DNA from 2 places in the Delftia sp. WSY_12 genome. Region 2 is predicted to be linked to the other one. Evidence: predicted binding sites of a transcription regulator. Region 2 holds the regulator's gene; the other holds the start of a gene.
What was found. The regulator LexA, encoded in region 2, represses DNA repair genes until DNA is damaged. The targets are predictions, from matches to a motif close to ACTGTATNNNNATACAGT.
Positions count from the first base shown of each region.

Region 1: the regulator LexA is predicted to act here: its motif matches at 4,543-4,560, upstream of ACF8LI_RS06580 (DNA topoisomerase IV subunit B).

Region 1 is NZ_JBICKW010000012.1:219,623-226,966, reverse strand. Features, by position in the region: gene parC (DNA topoisomerase IV subunit A) at 1-1,600, opposite strand, end outside; gene ACF8LI_RS06585 (lytic transglycosylase domain-containing protein) at 1,640-2,521, opposite strand; gene ACF8LI_RS06580 (DNA topoisomerase IV subunit B) at 2,527-4,509, opposite strand; gene ACF8LI_RS06575 (MFS transporter) at 4,680-5,906, shown strand; gene ACF8LI_RS06570 (hypothetical protein) at 5,908-6,057, shown strand; gene ACF8LI_RS06565 (class I SAM-dependent methyltransferase) at 6,125-6,694, shown strand; gene dapA (4-hydroxy-tetrahydrodipicolinate synthase) at 6,770-7,344, shown strand, end outside.
Region 2 is NZ_JBICKW010000022.1:71,563-78,906, forward strand. Features, by position in the region: gene ACF8LI_RS12720 (biopolymer transporter ExbD) at 1-261, shown strand, start outside; gene lpxK (tetraacyldisaccharide 4'-kinase) at 275-1,291, shown strand; gene ACF8LI_RS12730 (Trm112 family protein) at 1,356-1,538, shown strand; gene kdsB (3-deoxy-manno-octulosonate cytidylyltransferase) at 1,592-2,386, shown strand; gene adk (adenylate kinase) at 2,643-3,299, shown strand; gene ACF8LI_RS12745 (asparaginase) at 3,390-4,379, opposite strand; gene lexA (transcriptional repressor LexA) at 4,478-5,152, shown strand; gene ACF8LI_RS12755 (hypothetical protein) at 5,315-5,722, shown strand; gene ACF8LI_RS12760 (MFS transporter) at 5,806-6,987, opposite strand; gene ACF8LI_RS12765 (helix-turn-helix transcriptional regulator) at 7,129-7,344, shown strand, end outside.

The sequences.
Region 1 (7,344 bases), on a different contig from region 2:
CATCGACCACCTTGACTTCGGCGACCACCTTCTTTTCTTCCTGGATCAGCGTGCGGCGCGCATCGGCGAACTGCTTGGCGTCGGCCTCGATCTCCTTGCAGATCAGGCGGCGCATGACGCTCTCGCTGCCCAGGATGTCTTCGAGCTTGCCCTGCTCGACGCGCAGTTCCTTGAGTTCCTGCTCGATCTTGATGGCCTCCAGCCGCGCCAGCTGGCGCAGGCGGATTTCCAGAATGTCGTCGGCCTGGCGCTCGGACAGCGCAAAGGCATCGATCAGCGCCTGCCTGGGCTCGTCGCTGGCCCGGATGATGGCGATGACCTTGTCGATGTTCAGCAGCACGGCCTGACGGCCTTCGAGGATGTGGATGCGGTCCAGCACCTTGGCCAGCCGGTGCTGGCTGCGCCGCGTGACCGTGGTCTGGCGGAAGGCGATCCATTCCTCGAGCATCAGGCGCAGGCTTTTCTGCACCGGCCGGCCATCCAGGCCGATCATGGTCAGGTTGATGGAGCTGGACGACTCCAGGCTGGTGTGCGCCAGCAGCGCCGTGACCAGCTCCTGCTGCGGCACCTTGCCGGTCTTGGGCTCGAAGACCAGGCGCACGGGCGCATCCTTGCTGGACTCGTCGCGCACGCCATCGAGCACCGCCAGCATGCTGGCCTTGAGCTGGGTCTGTTCCTGGCTCAGCGCCTTCTTGCCGGTCTTGACCTTGGGGTTGGTGATGTCCTCGATCTCTTCGAGCACCTTCTGCGCAGAGACGCCGGGCGGCAGCTCGGTCACCACCATCTGCCACTGGCCGCGCGCCAGCTCCTCGATCTTCCAGCGCGCGCGCAGCTTGAGGCTGCCGCGCCCCGTGCGGTAGGCATCCTGGATGTCGGAGGCGCTGCTGATGATCTGCCCGCCGCCCGGATAGTCGGGGCCGGGGATGATCTGGAACAGTTCCTCGTCGCTGAGCTGCGGCCGCTTGATCAGGGCAACGCAGGCGTCGGCCACCTCGCGCAGGTTGTGGCTGGGGATTTCCGTGGCCAGGCCCACGGCAATGCCGCTGGCGCCGTTGAGCAGGGCGAACGGCAGGCGCGCGGGCAGCTGCTGCGGCTCCTGCGTGCTGCCGTCGTAGTTGGGCACGAAGTCCACCGTGCCCATGTCGATCTCGTCGAGCAGCAGGCCCGTGATCTTGGACAGGCGCGCCTCGGTATAGCGCATGGCCGCTGCGCCGTCGCCGTCGCGGCTGCCGAAATTGCCCTGGCCATCGACCAGCGGATAGCGCTGGTTGAAGTCCTGGGCCATGCGCACCAGCGCGTCGTAGGCCGACTGGTCGCCGTGCGGGTGAAAGCGACCCAGCACATCGCCGACCACGCGCGCGCTTTTGACGGGCTTGGCCGCCGTGTTGTGGTTGGGGCCGCTGTAGCTCAGGCCCATGCGGTCCATGGCATACAGAATGCGCCGCTGCACGGGCTTGAGGCCGTCGGTGACATCAGGCAGTGCCCGGCCCTTGACGACCGACAGTGCGTATTCAAGGTAGGCGCGCTGTGCGTACTGGCCCAGGTCCAGGGCATCGCCGGCCGCCTGTTGGGCCAGATCCAGAGTGTTTTGATCGCTCATGAAGAAATTCGTGATCTCAATAAATGCAGTGAAGGCCGCTCATCGCGGCGATGGCAGCCCTGTGGACAAGGTCATCCGTATCCGGGGCGCTGTGCCAGGCTGTGCCGCCGCCGCAGGCGCTGCCTGGCCCGCACGCTGGCGCCCGCCCTGCAGCTGCTCGTAGATACCGAGCACGGCCTTCACGTAATTGCGGGTTTCCTGATAGGGAGGAATGGCCTGCCCCGCACGCCGCACGGCACCCTCGCCCGCGTTGTAGGCGGCCAGCACCAGGTCCAGCCGCCCGGGGAACAGCCCCATCAGATGGTTGAGGTAGCGCGCGCCGGCCGGCACGTTGACGGCCGGGTCGGCCAGTTGCTGCTGCACGCTGCGCTGGCGGCTGGCCTCCACGCCGAAGCGCTGGGCCGTGGCGGGCATCAGCTGCATCAGGCCGACTGCGCCCTTGGGCGAGATGGCCTGCGCGTCAAAGCCCGACTCGACGGCAATCACGGCCTTGAGCAGGTCGTAGTCCACCCCCGTGTGGTCCGCCGCCTTGCGCAGGTGGCCGCGCACGCTCTTGTAGCGCGGCGAGATGTCGAAGAAGCTTTGCATCCGCGTGCTCGCCTGCAGCCTGCGCCCGGCATCGCTGCCGCCGTCATCGTCGGCAGCGGCCTCGGCTTCCACCAGCGGGGGCTTGAGTCCCTGCTCGGTGCTGTCATACAGCGAGCCGCGGAAGTAGAGCTTGTAGCGCTCGTCCAGCGCCTGCGCGGCGAAGTGCGTGATGCCGCGCTCGTCCACGAAGGCCCAGAGATCGGCATGCGCGGGCTGCGCCCCCCCCCACAGCGCCAGGGCCGCGCCCAGCGCTGCAAGCGCGCGCGCGGCAGCGGCGCGCGCAGGGTGCGGGCGGTGCGGAAGGTGCTGTGGGGCAGCCGGGCGCAGGGGCATGGGGATCAGATATCCACTTCGATGGCGTCGCCGTGCAACTCCATCAGCTCGCGGCGCGCCGCAGCCTCGCCCTTGCCCATCAGCTTGGTGACGACCTGCTCGGCCGCCGCAAAGTCCAGATTCATGAACTGCACGGGCAGCAGGCGGCGCGTGTCGGGGTTGAGCGTGGTTTCCCACAGCTGCTCGGCATTCATCTCGCCCAGGCCCTTGAAGCGGCTGATCTGGCATTTCTCGCGCGGCACGCCATCCTTGGCGGACTTGTCGAGGATAGCGGTCAGCTCGCCCTCGTCCAGCGCGTACATCTTGGCTGCTGGCTTCTTGCCGCGCGCAGGCACATCGACGCGGAACAGCGGCGGAAGCGCCACATGGATGTGGCCGGCCTCGATGAGCTTGGGGAAGTGGCGGAAGAACAGCGTGAGCAGCAGCACCTGGATGTGCGAGCCGTCCACGTCGGCATCCGAAAGAATGCAGATCTTGCCGTAGCGCAGGCCGGACAGGTCGGGCGTGTCATGGGGGCCATGCGGGTCCACGCCGATGGCCACCGAGATGTCGTGGATCTCGTTGTTGGCGAACAGGCGGTCACGGTCGACTTCCCAGGTGTTGAGCACCTTGCCGCGCAGGGGCAGCACGGCCTGGGTTTCCTTGTCGCGTCCCATCTTGGCGCTGCCGCCGGCCGAGTCGCCCTCGACCAGGAAGACCTCGTTCAGGCTCAGGTCGCGGCTTTCGCAATCGGTGAGCTTGCCGGGCAGCACGGCCACGCCCGAGCCCTTGCGCTTTTCGACCTTCTGGCCCGCCTTCTGGCGGGTCTGGGCAGCCTTGATGGCGATCTCGGCCAGCTTGCGGCCCCATTCCACATGCTCGTTGAGCCACAGCTCCAGCGCAGGGCGAACGTAGCCGCTGACCAGACGCACGGCATCGCGCGAGTTCAGGCGCTCCTTGATCTGGCCCTGGAACTGCGGGTCCAGCACCTTGGCATTGAGCACGTAGCTGGCGCGCGCGAAGACGTCGTCAGGCATGAGCTTGACGCCCTTGGGCAGCAGCGAATGCATCTCGATGAAGGCCTTGACCGCCTGGAACAGGCCGTCGCGCAGGCCGCTGTCGTGCGTGCCGCCGGCCGTGGTGGGGATCAGGTTGACATAACTTTCGCGCAGCGGCGCGCCATCCTCGGTGAAGGCCACACACCAGGCGGCGCCCTCGCCTTCGGCAAAGCTGTCGTGGTTGCGGTCGGCAAAGCCCTCGCCTTCGAACAGGGGGATGACGGCCTCGCCATGCAGGCTTTGCTGCAGATAGTCGCGCAGGCCGCCCTTGAACTGCCAGGTCTGGGTGTCGCGCGTCTTCTCGTTGACCAGGGTCACCGACACGCCGGGCATGAGCACGGCCTTGCTGCGCAGCAGATGCATCAGCTCGCCCATGGGCAGCTGGGAGGATTCGAAGTAGCGGGCATCGGGCCACACGCGCACGGTCGTGCCCTGCTTGCGTTCGCCTGCGGCCAGCGGCCGCGATTGCAGGGGCTCGACCACGTCGCCGCCCGAGAAGGCGATGGTGGCCACCTTGCCCTCGCGGTGGATGCAGGCCTCAAGGCGCGTGGCCAGCGCATTCGTGACCGAGACGCCCACGCCATGCAGGCCGCCCGAGAAGCTGTAGGCGCCGCCTTTGCCCTTGTCGAACTTGCCGCCCGCATGCAGGCGGGTGAAGACCAGCTCCACCACGGGCGCCTTTTCCTCGGGGTGCATGCCGAAGGGGATGCCCCGGCCGTCGTCCTCGACGCTGTAGGAGCCGTCGGAATGCAGGGTGAAGCGGATTTTCTTGCCGAAGCCGGCCAGCGCCTCGTCGGCCGCGTTGTCGATCACCTCCTGCAGCACATGCAGGGGGTTGTCGGTGCGCGTGTACATGCCGGGACGCTGCTTGACGGGCTCCAGGCCCTTGAGCACGCGTATCGAGCCTTCGGAGTATTCGCTGGCGGAAGTAGGAGATGGTTTGACTGCCATGGGGGCGGATTGTAGTGCGCGGCCCGGCTCAGTGCTGGATACATTCACAGTCATTGACATTGACTATCCCGAAAAGGCCAGTGCCGCCAAGGGCTACGAAGTGCCGCGCTGGCGCATGGGCGACCCACGCGTCGCAGCGCAAAACCCGGAGTTTCGCTAAAGTTTGCCGCATGCACAAAAACAACCAACCCATGTCCATGGTGCAGATACTGCTGTGCGGGGGCGCAGTCGTGACGCTGTCCATGGGAATCCGGCACGGCTTCGGCCTGTGGCTGCAGCCCATCACCCAGGAGATGGGCTGGACGCGCGAGTCCTTCGCGCTGGCCATTGCCATCCAGAACCTGTCCTGGGGCGTGCTCGGCATCTTCGGCGGCATGCTGGCCGACCGCTTCGGCGCCTTCCGCGTGCTCCTGGTGGGCGCGCTGCTGTATGCGCTGGGCCTGGCCGGCATGGCCATGGCGCCCACGACAACCTGGTTCGCCCTGACGGCCGGCGTGGTGATAGGCGCAGCCCAGGCCGGCACCACCTATGCCGTGATCTACGGCGTGCTGGGCCGCCAGATTCCCGTGGCGCGGCGCAGCTGGGCCATGGGCGTGACGGCGGCGGCGGGCTCCTTCGGCCAGTTCTTCATGGTGCCCGTGGAAGGCAGCCTGATCTCGAACTTCGGCTGGTCCAACGCCCTGCTGCTGCTGTCGCTGTGCGCCCTGATGATCATTCCGCTGGCCTTCGGCCTGCGCGAGCCGGGCTTCACGGCCGGCAATACCCGACCCGTGCGCGACCAGAGCGCGGGCCAGGCCGTCGCCGAAGCGCTGCGCACGCCCAGCTTCGTGCTGCTGACGGCTGGCTACTTCGTCTGCGGCTTCCAGGTGATGTTCATCGGCGTGCACATGCCCAGCTACCTCAAGGACTACGGCCTGGCACCGCAGGTGGCCAGCATCTCGCTGGCGCTGGTGGGGCTGTTCAACATCGTCGGCACCTACGTGGCCGGCAACCTGGGCCAGCGCCTGCCCAAGCGCTACCTGCTGTCCACCATCTACTTCACGCGCTCGGTGGTGATCGTGCTCTTCCTGCTCGCGCCGCTGACGCCCTGGTCGGTCTACATCTTCTCGGCCGCCATGGGACTGCTGTGGCTGTCCACCGTGCCGCTGACCAATGCCACCGTGGCCCAGATCTTCGGCGTGCAGCATCTGTCCATGTTGAGCGGAATGGTGTTCTTCAGCCACCAGGTCGGCAGCTTCCTGGGTGTCTGGCTGGGCGGCTATCTGTATGACCACACCGGCAGCTACCAGGTGGTCTGGTACCTGGCCATCGGCCTGGGCGTGGCCGCCGGCCTGCTGAACCTGCCGATACGCGAAGCCCCGGTGGCAAGGCCGCGTGCGGCGCAGGCGGCGGCCTGACATGACGACAGCCACCACGCCCCGCCCACAGCTGCTGCGCAGGCTGGCGCTGTGGGCCGCCGTGCTGCTGGTGCTGGGCCTGGTCTTCATGCTCTATCTGCAGCCCGAGTTCATGCTGGGCATGGCCGACCAGCTCTGGGCCTGCTTCTGAAATTGAAGCGCGGCAAAGGCCTGGCGGCACAATGGCGGCCGCTTTCAATTCATTTCCGAAATTTCACATGCACGCAGCCACGCCGCCTTCGCCCTGGATCCAACGCTGGTCGCATCTTCTGGCACCCGAGGCCACCGTGCTCGACGTGGCCTGCGGCCCTGGCCGCCACATGCGCTGGTTCCATGCACGCGGCCATGCAGTGACGGGCGTGGACCGCGACGCCCAGGCCCTGGCCGGCCTGCAGGGCGTGGGCGAGCTGCTGTGCGCCGACATTGAAAACGGCCCCTGGCCCCTGCCCGGCAGGCAGTTCGGCGCCGTGGTCGTGACCCACTATCTGTGGCGCCCGCTGTGGCCGGCGCTGCTGGACAGCGTGGCCCCCGGCGGTGTGCTGCTGTACGAAACCTTTGCCCAGGGCAACGAGGCCTTCGGCAAGCCTTCCCGGCCCGATTTCCTGCTGGCGCCCGGCGAGCTGCTGCAGGCCTGCGCGGGCTGGCACATCGTGGCCTACGAGCACGGCCAGCTGGGCGAGCCCGATCGCGTGGTCCAGCGCATTGCGGCACTGCGCCCCGATGCAACAGGCCGGGAACCCGTGGCCATGCTGGCGCATCAGAAGGCGTCAGGCTCTGCAATCGCCTGAATCCCTACAGGCGACCGCCTTGGGCCTGCCTCCGACACTCGTTAGAATGATCCTTTCCCGTTTTTTCTTGCGGACATGACATCCTCCTCCGTCGCTCTCACTGGCAGCATCGTTGCCCTCATCACGCCCATGCACGAGGACGGTAGTGTTGACTACCCGGCGCTGCGAAAACTCATCGACTGGCATGTGGCCGAGGGCACGGACTGCATCGGCGTGGTGGGAACGACAGGCGAATCCCCCACCGTCAACGTGGAGGAACACTGCGAAATCATCCGCGTGTCCGTCGAGCAGGCTGCGGGCCGCGTTCCCGTGATGGCAGGCTGCGGGGCCAACAGCACGCACGAGGCCATCGAGCTGGCCCGCTACGCCAAGAAGGTCGGTGCCGACAGCCAGCTGCAGGTCGTGCCCTACTACAACAAGCCCACGCAGGAAGGCCAGTACCAGCATTTCAAGGCCATTGCCGAAGCGGTGGGCGACCTGCCTGTGGTGCTCTACAACGTGCCCGGCCGCTCGGTGGCCGACATGCAGCACGACACCGTGCTGCGCCTGGCGCAGATTCCCGCCATCATCGGCATCAAGGAAGCCACGGGCAACATCGAACGCGCCCAGTGGCTGATCCGTGAAGTGCCCGAAGGCTTCGGCGTGTACTC
Region 2 (7,344 bases):
CGGCCCCGCGAAATCATCGTCGCCATCGCAGCCGATGGCCGCTATGCCATCAACAAGACCGCCGTGGAAGACCGCAGCGTCACCGGCCTGACCCAGGCGCTGGCCGCAGCGGCCGTCGCCGGCAAGGACAGCGTGGTCATCATCAGCGCCGATGCCACTGCGCCGCACCAGTCCGTGGTATCGGTGATGGAAGCCTCGCGCCGCGCCGGACTGTCCCAGATCACCTTCGCCACGCAGACCTCGGCCAGCGCCGGGCGCTGAAGGCAAGGCCGCCATGCCCCGGACTGGTCCTGCCCCCGCAGCCCGGGGGCTTCGCGCGGCCTGGCGCCGCCGCGGTCCGCTGGCCTGCGCGCTCCTTCCCCTGTCCCTGCTGTACCGCGCCCTGCTGGGCCTGCATCGGCTGCCATATGAACTGGGCTTCAGGCGTGGGGGCCAGGCCGGCATTCCGGTCATCGTCGTCGGCAACGTGATTGCGGGCGGCGCCGGAAAGACCCCCGTCACGCTCGCCCTGGCCCGCCATCTGCGCGATGGCGGCTGGAGTCCCGGCATCGTCTCGCGCGGCTATGGCCGCAGCACGGACGACTGCCGCGAGGCCCGTCCTGACAGCGCCCCCGCCGACGTGGGTGACGAGCCCGCGCTGCTGGCGCGTGCCAGCGGCGTGCCGGTCTTCGTGGCCCGCAAGCGCATCGAGGCCGTCCAGGCCCTGCGCGCCCGCCATCCGCAGGTGGATGTGGTCATCAGCGACGACGGCCTGCAGCACCTGGCCCTGGCCCGCGACATCGAGCTGTGCGTCTTCAATGACGACGGCATCGGCAACGGCTGGCTGCTGCCGGCCGGCCCGCTGCGCGAGCCCTGGCCGCGCCCCGTCACCGCCGTGCTGCATGCAGGCGCAGCCCCCGACACCGACGCCCCCGCGTTTGCCATGCGGCGCCAGCTGTCCAGCGAAGCCGTCAATGCCCAAGGCGAGCGCATCGCACTGTCCGCCCTGCGTGCGCAGCCCGTGGAGGCCGTGGCGGCAGTGGCCCGGCCCGAAGGCTTTTTCTCCATGCTGACCCGCGAGCAAGGCCTGACGCTGGAGCATGTCCAGGCGCTGCCGGATCACTATAATTTTGAGAGCTTCCAGCGCCTGGGGCGCAACGAAGACCCGCTGGTCTGCACCGAAAAAGATGCCGTCAAGCTGTGGCGCACCCATCCCCAGGCCTGGGCGGTTGCGCTGCAATTGCAGCTGCCGGCGGATTTCTGGGCGCTGCTGGATGAGCGGCTGCAGGCACTGCGCCCCTGCCCCGCCTGACTATCATCTCCGTCTCGGCTGGCTGCCACGGCCCGCCCTTTCCCTTCAAAACACAGGATCCGCCATGGACGCCAAACTTCTCGAACTGCTGGTCTGCCCCGTCACCAAAGGCCCGCTGCGCTTTGACCGCGAGCACCAGGAACTGGTCTCGCGCAGCGCGCGCCTGGCCTACCCGGTGCGCGACGGCATTCCCGTGCTGCTGGAAACCGAGGCCCGCACGCTGGACGACGACGAGATCGAGGACTGATTTTTCCCATCACCTGCGCCGCCCCACGCCTTCGCCTCACTCCTGCACGCACCATGTCCTCCGCGCCCTTCACGGTTCTGATTCCCGCCCGCCTGTCTTCCAGCCGCCTGCCGGGCAAGCCTCTGGCCGACATTGCAGGGCTTCCCATGGTCGTGCGCGTGGCACAGCGCGCCAGCCGCAGCGGCGCCGCACGGTGCGTGGTCGCAGCCGATGACGAAAGCATCCTCGCCGCCTGCGCCGCGCATGGCGTGGCGGCCGTGCTCACGCGCAACGACCATGCCAGCGGCAGCGACCGACTGGCCGAGGCCTGCGCGCTGCTGGGTCTCGATGGCGATGACATCGTGGTCAATGTCCAGGGCGACGAGCCGCTGATCGCCCCCGAACTCATCGACGCCGTGGCCGCCCTGCTGCCCCGGCAACCTTCGGCCAGCATGGGAACGGCGGCGCATGCCATTGACAGCCTTGCCGACTTCGTCAACCCGAACGTGGTCAAGGTCGTCTGCGATGCCCAGGGCATGGCCCACTATTTCAGCCGTGCGCCCATTCCCTTCGCGCGCGAGCATGCGGACCAGGCATGGTGGGAGACGGAATCGGCCGCCTTGGGCCACCCCGGCTTCGCACCGCTGCGCCACATCGGCATCTACAGCTATCGCGCCGGCTTCCTGCGCAGCTTCCCCCAGCTTTCCCAGGCACCCACCGAGGCACTGGAGGCCCTGGAGCAGTTGCGTGCGCTGTGGCACGGCCACCGCATCGCCGTCCATGTCACACCCCATGCACCCGGCCCTGGCGTGGACACGCGCGAGGATCTGGAGCGGGTGCGCGCCCAGCTGTCCAACCCGCCGGCCTGAATCGGCCGGCCGCTGAAAACGCACAAATGGCGATGCCGGGCATCGCCATTTGCAGCAACACCGCCCATGCGGTTTTGTCGGACAGCAAAACGCAGGTTTTGGCGATTGCACAGGCGACAGTTTTGCCCCGTGCGTGTAAGCCAGTGTTGGCCCTGTGCGTGCTATCCTTGCCCGCGACAAAAATATGACGCATGGACTGTCCGCCCCGGTGGGCCGATCCGGCAGACAAGAATTTCTACTCTCCTCAAGGACTTCCATGAAACTGATTTTGTTGGGCGCACCCGGCGCCGGCAAAGGCACGCAAGCCGCTTTCATCTGCCAGAAGTACGGCATTCCCCAGATCTCCACCGGTGACATGCTGCGTGCCGCCGTCAAGGCCGGCACGCCCCTGGGCCAGCAGGCCAAGGCCGTGATGGACGCCGGCCAACTGGTCAGCGACGACCTGATCATCAATCTGGTCAAGGAGCGCATTGCCCAGCCCGATTGCGCCAACGGCTTCCTGTTCGACGGATTTCCCCGCACCATTCCCCAGGCCGACGCCATGAAGGCCGCCGGCGTGAAGCTGGACTACGTGCTCGAGATCGATGTGCCCTTCGATGCCATCATCGAGCGCATGAGCGGCCGCCGCTCCCACCCCGCTTCGGGCCGCACCTACCACGTCACGTTCAACCCGCCCAAGGTAGAAGGCCTGGACGACGTGACCGGCGAGCCGCTGGTGCAGCGCGAGGACGACAAGGAAGAAACGGTCAAGAAGCGCCTGGACGTCTACAGCAGCCAGACCCGCCCGCTGGTGGACTACTACCGCGCCTGGGCCGAGAAGGAAGCCGCAGCAGCCCCCAAGTACCGCGCCATCAGCGGCCTGGGCTCGGTGGAAGACATCACCCAGCGCGCCCTGGCAGCACTGGCTGAATGACGCAGGCCATGCGCCAGACCCCAGAAAAGCACCCGCCGGGTGCTTTTTTGTTGCCCGCCTGCATCTGAAGCGCCGGCGACGCCCGGAGGATCAGTCGCGCGGCTGCGCGGCCAGCGCCAGCATCATGGCAATCCGCGCCTTGGCCACGGGCAGTTGGACCAGATCGGCCTCTGCGGGGTCCGTGCCAAGCCCCGAGGCAACGGGCAGGCCTTCGGCACAGCGCGTGCCCCGCCAGATCCAGACGCCTTTGTCGCGCGCACGCAGCAAGGCCGCTTCCATGCTTTCGTGAACGGTCGCATTGCCCGTGCCGGCCACCACGATGCCGCGCACGCCTGCGGCCACCAGCGCATCCACGCCGCAGGCACGCGCCAGGGCACTGCTGAACACCACCTCGACCCAGGGCAGCTCATCCAGCGCCAGCAGGTCAGACAGAGCGGGAGCGGAAATCACCATCCGCGCAACGGGGGCGACCGGCGTGACCGGCGCATCAGGCACCAGCCAGCGCACGCGTCCTTCCTCCACCACGGCCTGCGGGCCACCTTCCATGGAGCGCATGGCCTGCAGTCGGTAAGGGTGGACCTTTTGCACCTGGGCCGCCGCATGCACCTCGCCGCCGGCCACCACCCACACACCGCTGCGCCCGCCGCTGGCGGCCACGGTCACGGCATCGCGCAGATTCTGCGGTCCGTCGGCCAGCAGGGCCGTGGCCGGGCGCATGGCGCAAGTGAGCACGATGGGCTTGGTGGCAGGCAGCAGGCTGTGCAGCAGCCAGGCCGTCTCTTCCAGCGTGTCCGTTCCATGCGTGATCACCACGGCGCGTGTGTCCGCATCCTCCAGCGCCTGCGTGCAGGCACACAGCAACGCGCGCCACACGGGCCAGTCCATATCCTTGCTGTCCACCTGCGCGATCTGCTGCGTCTGCACAGGCCCCAGCGCCTGCTGCTCCAGATCCGGCACGGCATCGAGCAGCGACTGCACCGTGATCTGTCCGGCCTTGTATCCCACTGCCTGCGACTGCGAATCCGCCCGGCCGGCGATGGTGCCGCCCGTGCCAAGAATCACCAACTTTGACTGCCCCACTTGCACCTCTTGGAAAACTGGTTAAAAATACAGATACTGTATAAATCATCAGATGACTTCTCTGCCTGTCATCTGAATTCAAGGACCGGACGCACGCCATGCTCGACCATCCCAAGCTCACCGCCCGCCAGCAACAGATCCTGGACCTGATCCAGGCCGCCATCTCCCGCACGGGCGCTCCCCCCACCCGCGCGGAAATCGCCAACACGCTGGGCTTCAAGTCCGCCAACGCAGCAGAGGAACACCTGCAGGCCCTGGCCCGCAAAGGCGTGATCGAACTGGTCAGCGGCACCTCCCGCGGCATTCGCCTGCGTACCGACACCGTGCGCAACATCAATGCCGCACGCGGCACCAGCTTCGGGCTGCCGCTGTCGGCCCTGGCGCCGCTGATGCTGCCGCTGGTGGGCCGCGTTGCGGCGGGCTCGCCCATTCTCGCCCAGGAACATATCGACCAGACCTATTCCGTCGAACCCAGCCTGTTCCAGGTCCGCCCGGACTATCTGCTGCGCGTGCGCGGCATGTCCATGCGCGACGCGGGCATCATGGACGGCGATCTGCTGGCCGTGCAGTCCGCGCATGAAGCCCGCAACGGGCAGATCGTCGTGGCACGCCTGGGAGATGAAGTCACCGTCAAGCGCCTGCGCCGCACCACGCAGGGCGTGGAGCTCCTGCCGGAAAACCCCGATTACCCGGTGATCCGCGTCGCTCCCGAAGAGGCCTTTGCCATTGAAGGCCTGGCCGTGGGGCTGATCCGCAACAGCATGTCCATGTAAGCCGGACGGGCAGCCCTGCACGGGTTGCCACCCCCTATTTCATGCACCGCCCAGGTGGTAGGCGCGAAGCCTTGCAGCTTCGCCCTGGGCGGAGCTTTGCCCGCAAACCGCAATCCTGCCTGTGTCCATGCCTCTTTGAAATACGCCAACAGGAGTCGTCACATGGGATTCGCTCTGCCAACACTGTCTTCTCTGTCCTTCCTGCGCCTGGCACAGGGCATTCGCCTGCCCGCCGCCGCCATGGAGCCCGCCATGCGCACCATCCAGCCCGAATCGCCTGTGCAATCCGAGCAGGCGACCATCCTGTCCTTCAGCAAGGCACGCCGCCGCAGCCAGCAGCGGCGCAGCAAGTCAGCACGGCTGCCAGAACACAGGGATGCGCAGCTGCTGCTGCCCCTGCAACCCGAACTGCCCTCCCTTCCGGCAGATCAGGCCCTGCCTTCGGGTCTGCGCATCATCCAGCGCTCGCCGCAGGAGCAGCCCGAATGCCTGTTCATCTCGGGCCGCATGGCCGATGTCTGTGCCGCCCTGGAACGCATGGAAGCGCACGGCGCGCAGACACCGGCCTGAGGTCGCCCTGAGACCAACCCGTCCACCCGGTCTGCGAGAGCCCGGGCCTGTCTCTTGCCTTGCCCAGCGGCAGGGGCTGCGCATCAGGCCCTGACAGCCGCCGGTGCAGCACTTCCCTCGCTGCGCCGATTGCGCATGCACCACGCCTGCGCCGCGGCAACGCACAGAATGCACAGCACGACGCTCAACGAAAAACGCAGTCCGCGCGCATCGGACAGCATGCCGAACAACGGCGCCACCATGCCGCCTATCGACATGGCCAGCCCCAGGGTCAGCCCGCTGGCCGTGGCCTGGTTGCGCGGCAGATAGTCCTGGGCCAGCGTGACCTGGGCGGCAAACGGAAGAAACATGCACACGCCCAGGGCCATGGTGCAGGCCAGCGCCATCCATGGCGTGGAGGCCAGGGCCAGGGCCGCCAGAGCAGGCAATGCCAGCAGGTAGCCGGCGCGGATGGCCTGCATGCGCCCCCGGCGATCTGCAAGCGTGCCCCCCAGCAAAGTGCCCACCGCCGCAGCGGCTGTGAATGAGGTCAGCGTGGCCGCTCCCATGAAGTCCGAGCCGCCCAGCTCGTGCGTCACGAACATGGGCAGGGTGGACAGCACCGTCACATAGGGAATCGACCAGCAGACGATGACCCCGCACAGCAGGAAGAAGGCGCGCCAGTGGTTGGCGGGCAATTCGCCCTGCGCCACGGCCGGGCGCCGGGTGGCGCAATGGTCCTTGGCTCCATCCCGCCAGGTACAGGCATACCAGAGCACCAGCATGGCCGCTGCAGGCAGGGCCAGCATCCAGCTGCGGTGCAAGGCGCCTGCGCCCACCACGGCCGCAGCCAGCATGGGAGCGAACGATGCCCCCGCCGTTCCGCCCACCGAAAACACACTCATCGCCTTCTGCGAGCTGCCGCCCGCCATGCGGGCCGCCACCGTTGCGGACGGATGGTAGGCCGCGATCCCCAGGCCGCACAGCACGGCAGCCAACCAGCTGACCCAGTAGTCCGGGCTCATGCCCACCAGGGCCAGGCCCAGGGCGGCCACCACAAAGCCGGCCGGCACCATCCAGGGCCGCGGCGACCGGTCGGCATACAGGCCGAACAGCGGCTGGACCATGCTCGACAGGCCCGTGGCCGCCAGCATCAGGCCGCTGGCTTCCGTATAGCTGTAGCCGCGCTCCAGCACCATGAAGGGCAACAGCGCAGGAACCAGTCCCTGGTAGAGGTCGTTGATGGCATGCGTGCCCGTAAGCAGCCCCAGACGTGCGCGGTTCATGCCCTGCCTCCTGTCACGTCCGTCATTCTCGAAAGGGAAATCATCTCCATACCTGCCACTTTCCTGCGGATTGAAAGTGGGTCATCGTAGAAAGTGCATGATCTGCATTCCTGCTACGAAGCAACAACAATCGTCGAGAAAATGACAACCCGGCAAAGTGGTCCACTTTCCCATGCCCGCACCCGCGCCTGCCTGGATGACGTGCCTGCGGCCGCTCCATTGCCCCCGCACGGCGAGCACACGGCCCGCCCGGTCGTGGCCTTTGCCACAGACATGGCGGCCGGCGCGGCCATCGCACCGCATGCCCACCGCCGCGGCCAGCTGCTGCATGCCACCGAGGGAGTGATGCTGATCCGC